4 regions of the Actinosynnema sp. CS-041913 genome follow, and region 1 is predicted to be linked to each of the others. Evidence: riboswitches for the same ligand, from Rfam matches in the RefSeq annotation. Region 1 holds a riboswitch; each other region holds the start of a gene.
The links. A riboswitch is a leader RNA that binds a small molecule or an ion and turns the genes downstream of it on or off. The one in region 1 is predicted to bind cobalamin.
Positions count from the first base shown of each region.

Region 1 (4,204 bases):
GGGGCTGACCGAGGTCGCCCTCGACACCATCGGCCGCGACCTGTTCGACGTGACCGTATGTGGGGACGAGGTGGAGGGCCGCAACAAGCCGCTGCCCGACCCGTACTTGAAGGCGGCCCGGCTGCTGGGCGTGGAGGCCGGGGCGTGCGTGGCGATCGAGGACTCGCCGACCGGCGTCGCGTCGGCCGTGGCGGCGGGCTGCACGGTCCTCGTCGTGCCGTGTGATGTGCCGGTGTCGGCGGGGGAGCGCCGGATCTTCCGCGAGTCGCTGGTCGGGGTGGACCTCGACGTGCTCGCCGCGCTGCGTGGCGAGAGCTGATCTTGAGCCCGCACGTCCGAACCGTCTCTTGAGCCGGCACGTCCGGGGTTGTCCTGGTCGGGTGCGGACCCGGCCAGGACGACCCCTATGTCGGCGGTCCGGCAACCTGCGCCGTGACCTTTCTGGTTGGTGGCGGATCGTCGGTCAGGCGGGTGGTCGGTCAGGCGATCGTCGGTCAGGCGATCGTCGGTCAGGCGGCGGTCGGTCAGGCGGGTTGTCGGTCAGGCGGTGAGCGCCTGGGTTTTGCTCCGCACGGCCGGGTCGATCAGCAGGCCGAACGCGACGCCCAGACCGAGCCACAGCGTGGCCGTCTCGGCGAGCGAAGCCAGCCGGAAGTCCCACAGGACGTCGCTAGGCATGTCCGCCGGAATCGCGTCCGGCGGCGCCGGGAACGCCAGCAGGATCACCGCGAACCCGGCGACCACGGCCAGCGCGACCGCGGTGAACCGCACCGGCCGGCTGAGATGTCCCAGCCGGGACGCGAGGTAGCCCGCGCCGAACACCAGGAGCAGACCCGCCGCGATGACGCCCAGGTAGAGCACCGTCCGGTAGCCCACCGTGTTCGGGTCGCCCACCGCCGGCGGGTTCGCCGGGTACTTGATCGCGGGCAGCAGCGCCGCCGCCCCGAACACCGCCGCGGCCAGCGACACGCTCCGGCTGAACGGCGTCCGGTCGGTGAACCAGCGCCGTGAACCGGCGTAGGCGGTGGCGAACAACGCGCCGACCGCCAAGCCGACGATCACCGCCGCGAGCACACCGCCGACCAACTGCGTGCCCCGACCGAACAGTTCGCCGTGGTCGTGCCCGCCGGTCGGGGCCGGCTCGGCGGCGGCCCGCGCCTCCTCGACGGCCAACGCGGCCCGGATCGGCACTTCGACCACGAAGAGACCGACCAGGCCCGCGAGCAGCCCGGCGATGCCCCCCGCGCCGATCCCGCGCAGCAGCACGCTCCGATAGCTGGTCATGGCCGGCCCTAGTGGCACGGGACGCCGAGCGCGTGCCGCCCGTCGTGGAAGAACTCGTGCAGAGACTCGGCGGCGTGGCCGAGCGCGACGCCGTTCTCCTGGAGGACCAGCCAGGTGACCATCAGCGCGACCAGCGCGACAGCGTAGGCCCACCTGGGAATGGGAATGGAAAGGGAGTGCGCGGGGCTCGTCATGACGGCCTCCTCCATACCTCGTGGAAGGTCAACAACAACTCATGCCGCAGCCGGTCTCCTGACTCCCGGATCGACACCGTCCCCGCGTCTTCCCAGCCGCAGTGTGCGACCAGTGACGTTCTCGGCGGGTTGGCTCCCCGGTCACAGTGGCGAGGACCGCGCCGGATTCCCACCGGCTTCCCGTCCACTGCGGCGGTCGAACCGTAGATGGCCACGACACCCCGGCACAACCGACCAGACGAGTTGTCATCCACCCCACCCGACCACACCCCGCTCCGCGCCCGCCCGATATCCGGCCTGTCGCTTTGTGGCCGCCTGCAGCTCAGGTCGTTGCCGTTGACGACTCAGGCCACTTCGGCGGTCACCTCGGCGGCAGCGGGCAGTCGCCGCAGGTCCCGCCGCCGTCGAGTCGGTAGTACAGGCAGCAGCTCCGCCGGCGGAACACCACCTCGTCGGGGAACGGGAGGAAATCCCCGGAGTCCCGGAAGGGCGGGTCGCCGAGCAGCCGCCCGCCCAACACGAGGCAGTCCTCCGCCGACGCGACGCCACTGCGGCTGACGGTGCGCAACGCCCCGGCGATCGAGGACGCCGCGTTGCCCCACAGCAGGCCTCGCGCCACCGGGACGACCTCGCGGATCGCCTCCACCACCGGCTCCAGCGACTCGGCGATGCCGACGCCGGCGACCGGTTCCTCGATGCGCACCCGCAGCCCGTCCGGCCCGTAGTGCCACCACAGGTTGCCGGGCCGGATGTCCGGCGCAACCCCGCCCACGGCATGGGCGGCGACCGTCGGGCAGAGCAAGCGGGCCGTGTAGCTGAGGAAGAACAAGGACGCCGCCACCCGGGGCTCCCCGGTCCGGTACCGCTCGGCGATCGCCCGGAGCGTGTCGGGCAATGCCGACCCGTCTAGCAGAGCGCCGCCGGACTGCCACTCACCCCCGGACTGCCCTTCGCCGCCGGACTGTCCTTCGCCCCCGGACTGCCCATCACCCTCGGATCGCCATTGGCTCCCGACTGTTCCGGCCTCGGGCCGGCCGACATCGAGGGCGAAGAAGGGGCTGAGGCCACGAATCTGGCGCAAGGTGGACAGCACGCGGACGTAGTCGGACACGTGGCTAGTCTGCCGCCGTGGACGCACTGGGCTTGGGACTGACCCTCGGCTTGGCGGCGAGCATCAGCCCCGGCCCGCTGTTGGTGCTGGTGGTGACGTCGGCGCTGCGCTCGGGATGGCGCGCCGGAACGCTCGCCGCCTGCGCACCGCTGCTGTCCGATGCCGTGGTGGTCGCGGTGGCCTTGCTGCTGCTGGACCGGCTGCCGGCGAGCGTGCTCGGGGTGCTTGGTGTCGTCGGTGCGGTGTTCGTGGTGTGGAGCGGAGTCCAGACCATCCGTGAAGCACACGCCGCCTCGCTGGGTGGGGCGACAGGCGACGGCTCAGGTGCGGGCAGTGGCAGTGGCAGTGGCGGTTCGGGTGTTGGCGGTGCACGTGTGGGTTCGGGGTTGGGGCCGGAGGACGCCCTTGCCCTGCGGCGTGCGGTGGTGGTGAATCTGCTCAGCCCGCATCCCTGGGTCGCGTGGGCGACCGCCCTGGGACCGCTGACCATCGCCACCTGGCGTGGGTCGGCGGGCGCCGGAGTGGCGTTGTTGGTCGGCTTCTACGTGACGTTGGTCGGCGGCAAGATCGTCATCGCCCTCCTCGTCGCCCGTGGCCGCCGGCGTCTTGGTGACACCGGGTACCGCCGTGCGTTGACCTGCGCCGGAGTGTTGTTGGTGCTGGCGGGCGTGGCGTTGGGCATCGAGTTCGCCGGTTACGGCAGGTAGAACGTCATCAGGTCGCCTCGCACCGGTGGGAAGAGCGTGTGCATCAGGTCCGCGTTCGGGCCTGGGTAGACGTCCGGGAACCCGGCGGTCAGGCCGCGCAGCCCCTGCGGACCGAACAGCAGGGACGCCAGCAGGTCCGGCGCGACCCCGGCTCCACCCGCCGCGCCGGGCGCCTGCATCGTGCCGCCGGCGACGACCGGCCCGACCTCGCCGGCCCGGTAGGGCAGCCGGACGTGTGACCGGTAGAAGGACACGACCGCCTCGCCCTCCGCGTCGGCGAAGGGCGACTCGGCCAGCCGCCGCCCGAACACCGGGCGCAGGTGCTCCAGCAACGCCAGCGGATCGTTGATCCGCACGTAGTACGAGTTCGCGTCCTCCGGCGGCGGACCGAGGAACGGCTCCAGCGCGTCTCCCGCCACGGTGCCCGGACGCTCGTTCGCCGTCGTCGCCCCGGTGTGCGCGAGCAACGCGTGCGCGGCGGCGGCGTCCACCGCCGCTACCTCGCACAGCCGCACACCCTCGTCCGGCGGCGTCGACCGACCGGTGCCGACCGGCAGGCCGTCCCGCTCGACCAGCCACTGCGTGCTGCCGTCGCGGGCGATCAGCCAGCGCCACAACGGGGTCGAGTGCGGCATCCACAAATCCGCCCGAGCCTGCTCGGCGTGCTGGAGGCGGGCCAACGCCGGGATGTCGTCCAGGGTGGCCTCTCGCACGGTGGCTTCCCGCACGGTGGCTTCCCGCACGGCGGCCTCGCGCACCGTCGCCTCCCGGACCGTGTCGGGGCTGGTCGGCGGGGTGCCGACCACCGGTCGCACCGGTGCGACCGGGATCGCGTAGGTGTAGCCGAACAGCCGGTAGAAGTACGGGATGCCCAGCATCACGTTCACCAACTGCCCGCGTGCGGCGGA
Region 1 covers NZ_CP192037.1:3,844,549-3,848,752, forward strand. Annotated here, with positions in the region: gene ACQPZF_RS18310 (HAD family hydrolase) at 1-319, shown strand, start outside; gene ACQPZF_RS18315 (CbtA family protein) at 541-1,284, opposite strand; gene ACQPZF_RS18320 (CbtB domain-containing protein) at 1,293-1,478, opposite strand; cobalamin riboswitch at 1,510-1,685, opposite strand; gene ACQPZF_RS18325 ((2Fe-2S)-binding protein) at 1,840-2,589, opposite strand; gene ACQPZF_RS18330 (LysE family transporter) at 2,607-3,296, shown strand; gene ACQPZF_RS18335 (GNAT family N-acetyltransferase) at 3,284-4,204, opposite strand, start outside.

Region 2 (4,204 bases), 550 kb from region 1:
TGCCCGGCTGTGTCGTCGCACCGGTCTGCGGTGCGGGCTCGCCCGACCGGCCGGGTTGAACAGGTTGGCCTTGCCGATCGGGCTGACCGGGCAGTCCGGGCTGACCGGGTTGGCCGGTGGGCTGCGGCGGCGGGGCGTGCGTGGGTTCGGGACGTGCCGGAGCAGGGGCAGGCGGCGCGACACCGGGTTGCCCGCCCGCCCCGAACGCCCAGCCCTCGACCGCGCCGGGAGCCGGATCACGGCCCGCCGCACCGACATCGCTGTACACCCACGACCCGCCGGGCCGCGCGTGCCAGTACGACCAGTAGGCGTCGGTGGGGGAGGCGTTGACGCACGGATCGCTCTCCGGCACGTTGTCGATCCGGCAGACGAACCCGGCGAACCGCTGGGCCATCCGGTAGCCGAACCCCGCGCCGCTCAACGCCGCCAGACCGCTGCCCGGGTCACCGGCCGCGCAGCCGGTCCGCACCTCGCCGCCCAACGCGCGGAAGTCCACCACCACCGTCACGCCGGCGCAGTCGGCCGCCGCCGAGGCGGGCGCCGGAGCGCCCGCCACCAGCAGACCGACCGCGATCAGCAGCGCACGCGCCCTCACGGCGCGGTGGCAGGCGCCTGACCCGCGCCGAACGCCCAGCCCTCGACACTGCCCGGCGCGGGGTCGTGGCCGGCCGCGCCGGACGTGCTGTAGGTCCAGGCGCCGCCGGGCTGCGCGTGCCAGTACGACCAGTAGGCCGTCACCGGAGCGCCGTTGCACGGGTCGGGCAGCGCGTTGATCCGGCACACGAAGCCCGGCCGGCGCGGCACGAAGGCATAGCCGAACCCGGCCCCGGTGAGCGCCGCCAGGCCGGTGGCCGGATCACCCGGCGCGCACGCGGTCTGCACGGTCCCGCCCAGCGCGGTGAAGTCGACCACCACCGTGACGCCGCTCGTGCCCGGACACGCCGCCGCCTGCGCGGCGGGGGTGACCGCCACCAGCGCGCCGCCCGTGGCGGCCAGCACGGCCAGCGTCGACAAGAGCCTGCGGATCATCGCTGCTGCTCCTTCACCGTGGCATAGCGCTTGCGCCCCAACGTCATCGCCAGCGCGCCCGCCACCAGCAGGAGCGTGCCGAGCCACAGCGCCGGGCCGACCGGCACGCCGGTGCGGGCCAGTTCGTCGCCGCCCGACCCGGCGAAACCGGCCGGGGTATCAGTGTCCGAAGTGGACGGTTCGGTTGTGGTGGTGGGGGCCGGGCAGTCGAGCACGGGCGCGGCGGGCTTGTCGCCGGCCGACGAGATGTCGGCCAGGCTCACGCCGGTCAGCCCCAGGATCGCCTGCGAGGTGGCGCGGATGGCGTTGCCCGGCTGGAAGTCCCCGGCGTCGTAGTTGATCGCGCCCGTCGCCGCCCCGGCACAGCCCACCTGGAGTTTCGTCAGGTACGCCACGGCCCGGTCGGCGACGTCGTCCCGTCCGCCGACCCGCAACGCCTGCGCGGCGAGCCCGGTGCTGTTGGCGTTGCTCGTCGTGCCCTTGTCGCCCGGCAGGCCGTTGTCCGGGAACCCGCCGTCGGCGAGCTGCCGACCGGCCAGCCAGGCGACGCCGTCCGCCGCGTCGGCGGTGCGGCCCGCGGCCAGCAGCGCCTGCACGGCCATCGCCGTGGCGTCCACCTGGGAAGTGCAGGTGGCCTGCGCGAACTGCAACGGGAACCCGCCGTCCGGGCACGCGCTGCCCGCCAGGAACGTGACGGCGGCCTCGGGCGCGGTGCCGTGCCGCTCCAGCGCCACCACCGCGATGGACTGGCTGAAGTTGTTGGTGAAGTCGCTCGGGTAGGAGGTCTTGTCGGTGAACCGGCCCGACGGGGCCTGCAACGCGGTGAGCCCGGCGATCAGGTCGACGCCGCCGAAGTTCGCGGGGTCCTTGCCCTGCGCGAGCACCGCGAGCGCCAGCTTGGCGTACGCGCCGGCGTACTGCGAGCCTTCCTCGTCGGTGACGTAGGCGTTGATCGTCTCCGGCTTCTCCAGCCACGCCAGCGCCTTCGCGGCGTTGTCCTGGGCGACCCCGGCCGCGTCGAGCGCGAGCAGCGCGTCGATGGTCAACCCCTGGTCGGGGAAGGTGTCCGGGCCGATCACGGTCTCGAACCGCTCGCCGTCGACGAGTTGGCGGGCCAGCCACCCGGCCGCCGCCTCGACCGGCTTCGTCGTGACAGGCCCGGCGTCGGCGGGTTCGGCGAGAGCGGATGCGGGCGCGGAGGTGGCCGGCTCGGCGAGGGCGGCGGGCGCGGCGAGGAATGCGGACAGGGCGACGGCGAGCACGGGGGCGGTCCGTCTCAACGGCATGGTTCGGCCTTTCCGGGCGCAAGGCGAGCGCGGACCCCGGACAGCCGTCACCGACTCCCCCAGGCTCCGACCCGCGTTCCTCGACGGTGTCAGGAGCAGTGCACGCACGGCGGGTGTTCGGGCTCGTCCGATATCGGACCTACCGTTGCGGGTCAGCGCCGGATTCCGACCGGCTTCCCCCGCGTCATGCGCGATTCCCGATCGTCTGTCAACGGGACACGGCCTGTCAATCCGCCTGTGGCGCGATGCCACCCACTCGTACGTACGGTTACCGTCGGTCAGTCGAACCTGGGGAAGAGGGGTGTGGGATGGCGACTCTGGCGTCGGTGCGCGACGGCTTGGTGGCGTGGGTCGCACGGCGTTCGGTGACGCGGTGGGTCATGGGAAGGATCGGTTCGCGGGCGTTGTCGCTGCTCCCGGACCGTGCGCTGGTCCCGCTGAAGCGGGACGGGGTGACGCCGGCCGCGGAACTGGAGCGGATGAGGGGGAGCGGTCCGGTCCACCGGCTGCCGGTGCCGTTCGGGGTGCGGGTGTGGTTGGTCACGGGTCAGCCCGAGGCGAAAAAAGTGCTTTCCGACACAGAGGCGTTCAGTAACGATTACGCCCGATTGGGCGCGGCCATAGGGCGGATCGAGCAGACGCCGGGCGGTCTGGGCTTCGCCGACCCGCCCGACCACACGCGGCTGCGCAAGCTGCTGACGCCGGAGTTCACCATGCGCCGGCTGTCGCGCCTGGTGCCGCGCATCGACGAGATCGTCACCGAACGCCTGGACGCGATGGCGGCGGCGGACGGTCCGGTGGACCTGGTCAAGGAGTTCGCGCTGCCCATCCCGTCGCTGGCCATCTGCGAACTGCTCGGCGTGCCCTACGCGGACCGCGCCCGGTTCCAGGAGTTGGCGGCGGCGCGGTTCGACCTGTTCGGCGGGGCGGCGTCGGCGCTGGGCGCGATCTCCGAGTCGCTGAAGTACATGGAGCAGATCGTCCGACGCGAACGCCGCAACCCCGGCGACGGCCTGATCGGCATGATCATCCGTGAGCACGGCGACGCGGTGAGCGACGAAGAGCTGGCGGGCCTCGCCGACGGCGTGCTGACGGGCGGTTTCGACACCACCGCGAGCATGTTGGCGCTCGGCGCGATCGTGCTGATGAGCGACCCGGCGGCGCGCACGGCGATGCGCGACGACGATCAGGCCGTCGGACCGCTGGTGGAGGAACTGCTCCGGCACCTCAGCGTGGTGCAGGTCGCGTTCCCCCGGTTCGCCAAGCACGACCTGGAGATCGGCGGCACGGAGATCAAGGAAGGCGACGTGGTGGTGGTGTCGTTGAGCGCCGCCAACCGCGAAGGCTTGGCACGCCTGGACTTCGACGCGGCCCGCAAGGTCTCCGCGCACCTGGCGTTCGGGTACGGCGCACACCGCTGCGTGGGCGCAGAACTGGCCCGGATGGAGCTGCGCGCGGCCTACCCGGCCCTGCTGCGGCGGTTCCCGAACCTGCGATTCGCCGACGACGAGCCGACTTTCCGCACCGCGTCGATCGTGCACGGGGTGGACCGGCTGATGGTCCACGTCCGCTGACGACCGTGCACCCTGCACGACCGTGCAGGGTGCACCGTGGGTTCGCGGTAGGACGGTCGTTCGCGTTATCCCTGCGCCGCAACGACTTCGCTCATACCGGACGCGGCGGCCGGCGCACCCGCGGCCAACCGCGTGATGCGCTCCGCGGCATCCTCGGCGGCGTCCATCGCCTGGGCCGCCGCGTCGGCCGCGGCCTGGGCGGTGTCGGCCGCCCCGACCGCCGCGCCGGCCTCCTGCCGCAACCGCTCCGCCAACTCGGAGTCCCCGCCCCGTTCGGCGATCGCGGCCCGCTCCCGCGCGAGCACCGCCGCGCGC
Region 2 covers NZ_CP192037.1:4,392,889-4,397,092, forward strand. Annotated here, with positions in the region: gene ACQPZF_RS20395 (hypothetical protein) at 1-595, opposite strand, end outside; gene ACQPZF_RS20400 (hypothetical protein) at 592-1,029, opposite strand; gene ACQPZF_RS20405 (peptidase) at 1,026-2,315, opposite strand; cobalamin riboswitch at 2,407-2,536, opposite strand; gene ACQPZF_RS20410 (cytochrome P450) at 2,624-3,889, shown strand; gene ACQPZF_RS20415 (hypothetical protein) at 3,955-4,204, opposite strand, start outside.
Region 2: it holds a riboswitch for cobalamin, as region 1 does, so the genes downstream of both, ACQPZF_RS20405 (peptidase) here and ACQPZF_RS18320 (CbtB domain-containing protein) in region 1, are expected to answer to the same signal.

Region 3 (4,204 bases), 730 kb from region 1:
CATCATCGGAAGCCCCAAGCGTTGCCGGGGGACCGGTCTCAACGGGACGCGCCGCCCGCAGCGCAACCCGCCCAGGGTGTCAAGTCGCGTTCTGCTCCTGGGTACGCGAGTCGATCGGCTGGGCGGGTTGCTTTGCGGGCGGCGTGTTGCGCTGACACCGGTCCCCCGGCAGCCTTTAGGGCTTCCGATGATGTGGTCCCGTTGCATGCTGTCCCCGGCTTGAGCCCAGACCTGCGTAGGTTCTGGTCGCCTTGCGTCGTGGTTCCTCTTCTGCCGTCAAGCTGCGTAAAGCAAAGATTCAAGAGCTTGTTCGCTTGAGGCTGCAAGGTGGGCTCGGCCCGGAGGTGGGTCAGGCCGACAGGCCCAGTGCCGCGCAGGCGGCAGCCACGCCGGCGGCGCGCAGGTCTTCGTGCGGTGCGTTCGGGAAGATCAGCACGCAGTCGGCCAGACCGCCCAAGGCGACGGTCGCCTTCGCCGCGTCGGCGAGTGAGGGGTCCGGCCCTACCAGCAGCGCGCCCAGCCGCTCCCTCCACTCGAACAGCCGGTCGATGAGACCCAGTTCGCTCAGCGAGGTCAGTTCGTAGACGATCAGCGCCACTACCTCGCGGTGCCGGTGGTGCAGGTCGAAGTAGCCCTCCAGCAGGGCGCGGGGCGCCGGCTCGGTGCGCTCGGCTTCGGTCACGAACCTGTCGCCGTCGTCGAACAGCGGCAGCACGATGCTGCGCACCAGGTCCTCACGGGACGAGAAGTGGTAGTACAGCGCCGGTTTGGTGATGCCGAGGCGGTCCGCGATCTCTTGCAGGCTGGTGCTCCGGATCCCCTGCTTGAGGAACAGCTCGCGCGCGACGGCCTGCGCGCGGGCCTTGGTGTCGGACTTGGCCTTGGACATTCCCCCAGCTTAACGACTTAACGGTCGGTAAGGCTTGCATGACTCCGACCCGTGCACTTACCATCCGGTAAGTAAGGAGGTAGTGACATGAAGATCCTGATCTCCGGCGCGAGCATCGCCGGACCGGTGACGGCCTACTGGCTTGCCCGGAACGGCTTCGAGGTGACCGTGGTGGAACGGTCGCCGGCACTGCGCAAGACCGGCGGTCACGCTGTCGACCTGTTCCGGCCCGCGATGGACATCGCCGAACGGATGGGCGTGCTGCCTGCTCTGCTGGACCGCAAGACCGGCACCGATCGGATGACGATCCACAGCCCCGGCGCGCGGCCGGTCGAGGTGGACCTGCGCCGGGTGTACAGCGCGGTGTCCGACCGGCACGTCGAGATCATGCGGGACGACCTGAGCGAGGTCTTCCACGACGCCACGCGCGGTGACGTGGAGTACGTGTTCGGCGACTCGATCACGTCCGTCTCGGCCGACGGCGAGGTGACGTTCGAGCGGGGCGCGCCCCGCCGGTTCGACGTGGTGATCGGGGCGGACGGACTGCACTCCAACGTGCGGCGACTGGTGTTCGGCGACGTGCGCGAGGATTTCATCGGGGCGTACCTGGCGGTGCAGTCGGTGCCCGACGGTCTCGGTCGCGCCGACTACACCACCGCGTACATCGAGCCCGGCCGGATCGCCGCCATCTACAGCGCGCGCGACCTGCCCGACGCACGGGCGGTGTTCCTGTTCCACAGCGGGAAACTGGACTACCACTACCGGGACGCGGTGCGGCAGAAGGAGTTGCTGCGCTCGGCGTTCACCGGGATGGCGGAGGCCGAGAGCTGGCTGGACCACGACGGGACGTTCTACTTCGACTCGATCACCCAACTGCGCATGGACACCTGGTCACGTGGCCGCGTGACACTGGTCGGCGACGCGGGCCACTGCCCCGGCCCGGCGGTCGGCGGCAGCACCAGCCTCGCCGTCGTCGGCGCGTACGTCCTGGCGGGCGAACTCGCGGCGGCCAACGGTGACCACGAGCGTGCTTTCGCCGCGTACGAGGCGGAGATGGGCGACTACGTCCGCCGCAGCCGGGTGGTCGCGCTGGCCGCCGCGAAGCGCATCGTGCCCAGCACCCCGCGGGACGTGTGGCTGCTGCGCAACGGGGCCAGGCTGGTGAGCCACCTGCCCATGCCGCTCGGCCGGGCGCTGGCCAAGCTCAACCGCAACGGCATCCGCCTGCACGAGGCCGTTCGGACCAAAGACTACGCCTCGACCACCCGTGCCGTGGCCGTGCCGCCCGACCCGTCCAGGTGATTCCCGCATCGTGAACCCGGTTCCCACGATCCGCTACGCTCGGGGGGCTGGTGGTCCGCCCCGTCGCGACGGGGCGGGGCAAGAGGGAACCCGGTGCGAGTCCGGGACTGCCCCGCAGCGGTGAGTGGGAACGAAAGCCGTAGTCACAAGCACTGGAAGCCTCCGGGAAGCCACGGCCGGTAGGAACGCGCAGGACGCCCACGAGTCCGAAGACCTGCCATCGGCCCGCGCACCGCCCGGTGCGCGGTGGTCCGAGGCCTCTCGGGTGGGCTGGGCGGACACGGCCACCGTGCCGTCCGCGAAGCGTGCCCGGACTCCGGCCCGGACCTCCCGCACGCTCGCGAGGAGAGAGCTTGTGACCACCATCGGCGCCACCGTCCTCGGCTATCCCCGGATCGGTCCGCGCAGGGAGCTGAAGCGCGCCGTCGAGCAGTACTGGTCGGGTCGCGTCGACGCGCCCGCGTTGCACGCGATCGGCGCGGAACTGCGCGCCGCGACCTGGTTGGACCTGCGGGACGCCGGGCTGGACACCGTGCCCGGCAACACGTTCTCGTACTATGACCACGTCCTGGACACGGCCGTGTTGTTCGACGCAGTGCCGCAGCGGTTCCGCGCGCTCGGCCTGTCCGAAGTGGACACTTATTTCGCCATGGCGCGAGGCCACGACGACGCTCCGCCGCTGGAGCTGACCAAGTGGTTCGACACCAACTACCACTACCTGGTGCCCGAGCTGGGTCCGGACACGGTATTCCGGCTCGTCGGCGACAAGCCGCTCGCCGAGTACCGCGAGGCACGGGCACTGGGCGTGACCACGCGGCCGGTGCTGCTCGGACCGGTGACGTTCCTCCTGCTGGCCAAGGGCGACCGTCGGCTCGACCTGCTGGACCGACTGCTGGACTGCTACGCCGAACTGCTGTGGACGCTGGCCGCCGAGGGCGTCGAGTGGGTGCAGTTGGACGAGCCCGCGTTCGTCGCGGACCGGTCGCCGGGCGACCTGGACGCGTTGCGCCGCGCCTACGCACGCCTGGGAGTCCTCGCCGACCGGCCGAAGCTGCTGGTCACCGGCTGCTACGGCGATCTGGGGCCGGCCTTGGACGTGCTCGCGTCGTCCCCGGTGGAGGCCATCGCGCTGGACCTGGTCGCGGGTCCGGTGCCGGCGCTGCACTCGTTGCGGGACAAGACCGTCGTGGCCGGTGTGGTGGACGGGCGCAACGTCTGGCGGACCGACGTCCCGTCGGCCGTGGCGAAGGCGGCGACCCTGTTGGGCACGGCCGGCGAGGTGGCCGTGTCGACGTCGTCCACGCTGCTGCACGTGCCGTACGACCTGGACGCGGAGACCGCCCTCGAACCGGCGGTGCGGGACCGGTTGGCGTTCGCCCGGCAGAAGGTGCGCGAGGTCGTGCGGATCGCGGAGGCGCTGCGCGGCTCGGCCGACGCGGGCCGCGCGCCTGCCGCCACACCGCGCCGGGACGACCACGTGCGGGCGCGGATCGCGTCGCTGCGGCCGGAACACGGGGTGCGCGCGCCCTACGCCGAACGGGCCGCCGCGCAGCAGGCGCGACTGGGTCTGCCGCCGCTGGCCACGACGACCATCGGCTCGTTCCCGCAGACGTCCGCGATCCGCACGGCGCGGGCCGACCTGCGGGCGGGGCGGCTGGACCAGGCCGGGTACGTGGCGCGGATGCGGGCGGAGATCGGGCGGGTCATCGCGTTGCAGGAGGACATCGGCCTGGACGTGCTGGTGCACGGCGAGCCCGAGCGCAACGACATGGTGCAGTACTTCGCCGAGCACCTGGAAGGGTTCGCCACCACCGAGCACGGCTGGGTGCAGTCCTACGGCTCGCGCTGCGTGCGCCCGCCGATCCTGCACGGCGACGTGTCGCGGCCCGCGCCGATCACCGTGCCGTGGAGCGTCTACGCGCAGTCCCTCACCGACCGCCCGGTCAAGGGGATGCTCACCGGGCCGGTGACCATCCTGGCGTGGTCGTTCGTGCGCGACGACCAGCCGTTGGC
Region 3 covers NZ_CP192037.1:3,112,379-3,116,582, reverse strand. Annotated here, with positions in the region: gene ACQPZF_RS15030 (TetR/AcrR family transcriptional regulator) at 350-889, opposite strand; gene ACQPZF_RS15025 (FAD-dependent monooxygenase) at 977-2,191, shown strand; cobalamin riboswitch at 2,226-2,427, shown strand; gene metE (5-methyltetrahydropteroyltriglutamate--homocysteine S-methyltransferase) at 2,547-4,204, shown strand, end outside.
Region 3: it holds a riboswitch for cobalamin, as region 1 does, so the genes downstream of both, metE (5-methyltetrahydropteroyltriglutamate--homocysteine S-methyltransferase) here and ACQPZF_RS18320 (CbtB domain-containing protein) in region 1, are expected to answer to the same signal.

Region 4 (4,204 bases), 3.6 Mb from region 1:
ACCCCGCGCCCCAGCGCATCGAGGCGGCAGCCGCCGCGCCCGTCACCCGCTTGTCGCGGGCCAGGCCGAGGTAGTCATTGGACGCGAGGTCGAGGTCGGTGGAGTCGGGCGGACGGGGCCGGACCCGGCGGGCGAGACCGGCCTTGGCACGGGCCTCCGCCCGGGTGTCGATCCAGTCGAACACCGACTCCGGTCCGCCGGTCGCCTCCGGCCCTGTGCTGACACTCACGCCGGCAGTGTCGCATCCGGCCGCTACCGTCCCCGCGTGGACCTCTTCCAGGCAGGACCCGACGAGCTGCGCTCGCTGCGCGTGAACGCACCGGTCCACCTGGACGAGAACACCGGGTTGTGGCTGGTCAGCCGCTACGAGGACGTGCGGGCGATCCTCGCCGACCCGAATCGCTTCCACCCGGACAACGCGCTGACCGCCGTGACCGCGATCCCCCGCCCGGTGCTGCGCGTCCTGGCCCGCGCGGGCTTCTCCCTGCCGCCGACCCTGGCGAACAACGGCACCGACACCCACGCCGAGCTGCGGAGACTGGTCGCGGCCTTCCTCACCCCGGCCCGGGTGCAGGCCATGCGCCCCCGCATCGCCGACCTGGCGCGGGAACGACTCGCCGGATTGACGGGTCCGATCGCCGACCTGCACCCGGTCCTCGCCCGGGACCTGCCGGCGATCGTGCTGATGGAGGTCATGGGCATCGACGACGTGGACATCCCGAAGCTCAAGGCGTGGAGCACGGCGTCCCTGGAGCTGTTCTGGGGCAACCCGTCGCTGGACCGCCAGCACGAGCTGGCGAAGCCGACCGCCGAATTCCACCAGTGGCTGACCCGCCGGATCAGGACGGCGCGGGGCGACGACCTGTTCGGCGCACTGCGGGACGTGCCCATCCGCGAGGCGGCCGGACTGTGCTACTTCCTGCTCATCGCGGGCCAGGAGACGACCACCCAGCTCCTGTGCGCGATGTTCGACGCCGTCCTGCGCCACGGAGGTCTGTGGTCCAGGCTGGGCGAGCCGGGCATGCCGGCACGAGTCGTGGAGGAAGTGCTGCGCCGCGACCCGCCGGTCAACACGTGGCGGCGGATCGCGGCCGAGCCGACGACGATCTCCGGCGTGGCCGTCCCGGCGGGCGCGCACCTTCTGCTGATGCTGGCCGGCACCGGCTCGGACCCGGAGGTGTTCGCGGACCCGGAACGGCTGTGCCCGGCCCGACCGAACGCCCGCAAACATTTGGCGTTCGGCTACGGCCGGCACTTCTGCCTGGGCGCCGGTCTCGCCCGCCTGGAGGCGGAAGTGGTGCTGCGGGAGACCGTCGAACGCTTCCCGAACCTCAGCCTGGCCTCACCCGAACCGCCACCGATGCTGGGCCTGCTCTCCTTCCGCGCCCCGCTGAGCGTGCGGGTACGCCTGGGTGAGCCGGCCCACCCCGCCCCGGAGCCGGCGTCCGGCCCGAGCACCGGGCACGACGGCGACCCAGCCCTCACCGCGTCCGCCTCGCGGGGCTGATCTCGCAGGTCAGTTCCGGTGTGGACGCCGAATGCCCGGCCCACCACCGCACGCCGGAGTGATCCACCACCGGTCGACCGCACGGCCTGCCGGGGTCGGGGTTCGGGCAGGTGTGACCGTCCTCGCTCGCGGAGTCCTCGCCGGGGACTTGGAGCCCGTCGGCCGAGGTGCGACGATGCCTGGGCTGTAGGGGTGCGCGAGGAAGCCGGTGCGAATCCGGCACGGTCCCGCCACTGTGACCGGGCGTGTGGATCCGGGAGTCAGGAACTCGGCCCCCGAACTCACCGGACCGGACCCGGGCGTGGACACCCGAGGAAGGACACCGCCGCATGGGCGCGCGTTTCCCCTTTTCCGCTGTCGTCGGACATGACGACCTCCGCATGGCGTTGCTGCTGAATGCCGTTCACCCCGGTATCGGCGGGGTCCTGGTCCGAGGGGAGAAGGGGACCGCGAAGTCGACCGTGGTCCGCGCCCTGGCCGCCCTGCTGCCCTCGCTGGAGGTCGTGTCGGGCTGCCGCTTCGGCTGCGACCCCGCCGCCGTGGACGCCGACTGCCCGGACGGCCCGCACGACACCACCGCGCACGACACCACCGCGCACGACACCACCGCGCACGACACCACCGCGCACGACACCGCCTCGTCGGACGGCCCGCACGGGGTCGCCGCGCACCGCACCGCCTCGTCGGACGGCCCGCACCGCACCGCCGCGCACGACACCGCCCCGCACGACACCGCCCCGCACGACACGGCCTCCCCGGACGGCCCGCACGCGACCGCGCTGTCGGAACGGCGCGCCGCCCGGCTGGTCGAGTTGCCGGTCGGCGCGACCGAGGACCGGCTGATCGGCTCGCTGGACCTGGAGCGCGCGCTGACCGAGGGCGTCCGGGCGTACCAGCCCGGCCTGCTGGCCGCCGCGCACCGGGGCGTGCTCTACGTGGACGAGGTCAACCTCCTGCACGACCACCTGGTGGACCTGCTCCTCGACGCCGCCGCGATGGGCCGCGCGCACGTCGAGCGCGAGGGCGTATCCGTGTCGCACGCCGCGTCGTTCCTCCTGGTGGGCACGATGAACCCGGAGGAGGGCGAGTTGCGGCCACAGCTACTGGACCGCTTCGGCCTCACCGTCTCGGTGCGGGCGGCCCGCGACGTGGCGACCCGCGCGGAGGTCATCCGGCGGCGGCTCGCGTACGAGGCCGATCCCGTCGGGTTCGCCGCGCGCTGGGCCGACGAGGACGCCTCGCTGGCCTCCCGGATCGTCACCGCGCGCTCGCACCTGCCGAACGTGGTGCTGCCGGACGCCGAGGTGCGCCGGATCGCCGGGATCTGCGCGGCGTTCGAGGTCGACGGGATGCGGGCGGACCTGGTGGTCGCCCGCGCCGCCGCCGCGCACGCCGCGTGGCGCGGGGTGGGCGAGGTGGCGGAGGAGGACGTGGAGGCCGCCGTCCGGCTGGCCCTGCCGCACCGCAAGCGCCGCGACCCGTTCGACGAGCCCGGCCTGGAGGAGGAGCAGCTCGAAGACGCCATGCGCCAGGGCGCGGAACACGCCGAGGAGCCCTCCGGTCCGGACGACGACCCCGATGGGCCGGATGACGGCGGCGGCCTGCCCCAGGACGCGCCCGAGTCCACTTCGGACGGACAGTCCCCGGACGGTCGACAGCCATCGGACGGACAGCAGGGCTCTTCCGCCGAGCGCACCCACGCCCCCGCGCCTTCGTTCAAGACCCGGCTGCTCCAGGTGCCCGGTGTCGGCGAAGGCGCGCCGGGCAAGCGCTCCCGCGCCCGTGCCCGCACCGGGCGAGTGGTCCGATCGTCCACTGTGGACGGTTCCGGGCTGCACCTCGTCGGCACGCTCGGCGCCGCCGCGCCGTTCCAGGCCGCCCGGGGCCGCAGCGGTCCGGGACTGGTGTTGCGCGGCACGGACCTGCGGCTCTCGGTCCGCGAGGGCAAGGAGAGCAACCTGGTGCTGTTCGTGGTCGACGCGTCCGGCTCGATGGCCGCGCGGCAGCGCATGTCGGCGGTCACCGGCGCGGTGATCTCGCTGCTGCGCGACGCCTACCAGCGCCGGGACAAGGTCGGCGTGATCACGTTCCGGGGCGCCGGGGCCGAGACCGCCCTCCCGCCGACGAACTCCGTGGACGCGGCGGCGGCCCGACTGCGCCAACTGCGCACGGGCGGGCGCACCCCGCTGGCCGACGGTCTGCTGCGCGCCCGCCGGGTGCTGGACGTGGAACGGGTCCGCGACCCGCGCCGCCGCCCGCTGCTGGTGCTGCTCACCGACGGCCGTGCCACCGCCACCGGCACGGGCGGCGACCCGATGCGGGACGCCCTGCGCGCCGCCGGGCTGCTGGCCGCCGACGAGGTGGCGTCGGTGGTCGTGGACTGCGAGTCCGGCCACGTGCGCCTCGGTCTGGCCGGGCGCGTCGCCGAGGCGCTGGACGCCGTGTGCCTGCGCCTGGAAGAACTGTCCGCCGACCGGGTTGCGGGCGTCGTGCGCGCCGCACGAGCCGCGTAGGAGCCACCGATGCCTCAAGGACAACCGTCCGTCGTCCCCGTCGACGGGCTTACCACCAAACAGCGGCGCAACCGGCCGCTCACCCTCCTCCACACGGGGGAGATGAAGGGCAAATCCACCGCCGCGTTCGGTCTGGCGCTGCGCGGGTGGAACCAGGGCTGGTCCATCGGCGTCTTCCAGTTCG
Region 4 covers NZ_CP192037.1:7,485,504-7,489,707, reverse strand. Annotated here, with positions in the region: gene ACQPZF_RS33625 (8-amino-7-oxononanoate synthase) at 1-229, opposite strand, end outside; gene ACQPZF_RS33620 (cytochrome P450) at 266-1,507, shown strand; cobalamin riboswitch at 1,673-1,797, shown strand; gene ACQPZF_RS33615 (magnesium chelatase subunit D family protein) at 1,837-4,020, shown strand; gene cobO (cob(I)yrinic acid a,c-diamide adenosyltransferase) at 4,030-4,204, shown strand, end outside.
Region 4: it holds a riboswitch for cobalamin, as region 1 does, so the genes downstream of both, ACQPZF_RS33615 (magnesium chelatase subunit D family protein) here and ACQPZF_RS18320 (CbtB domain-containing protein) in region 1, are expected to answer to the same signal.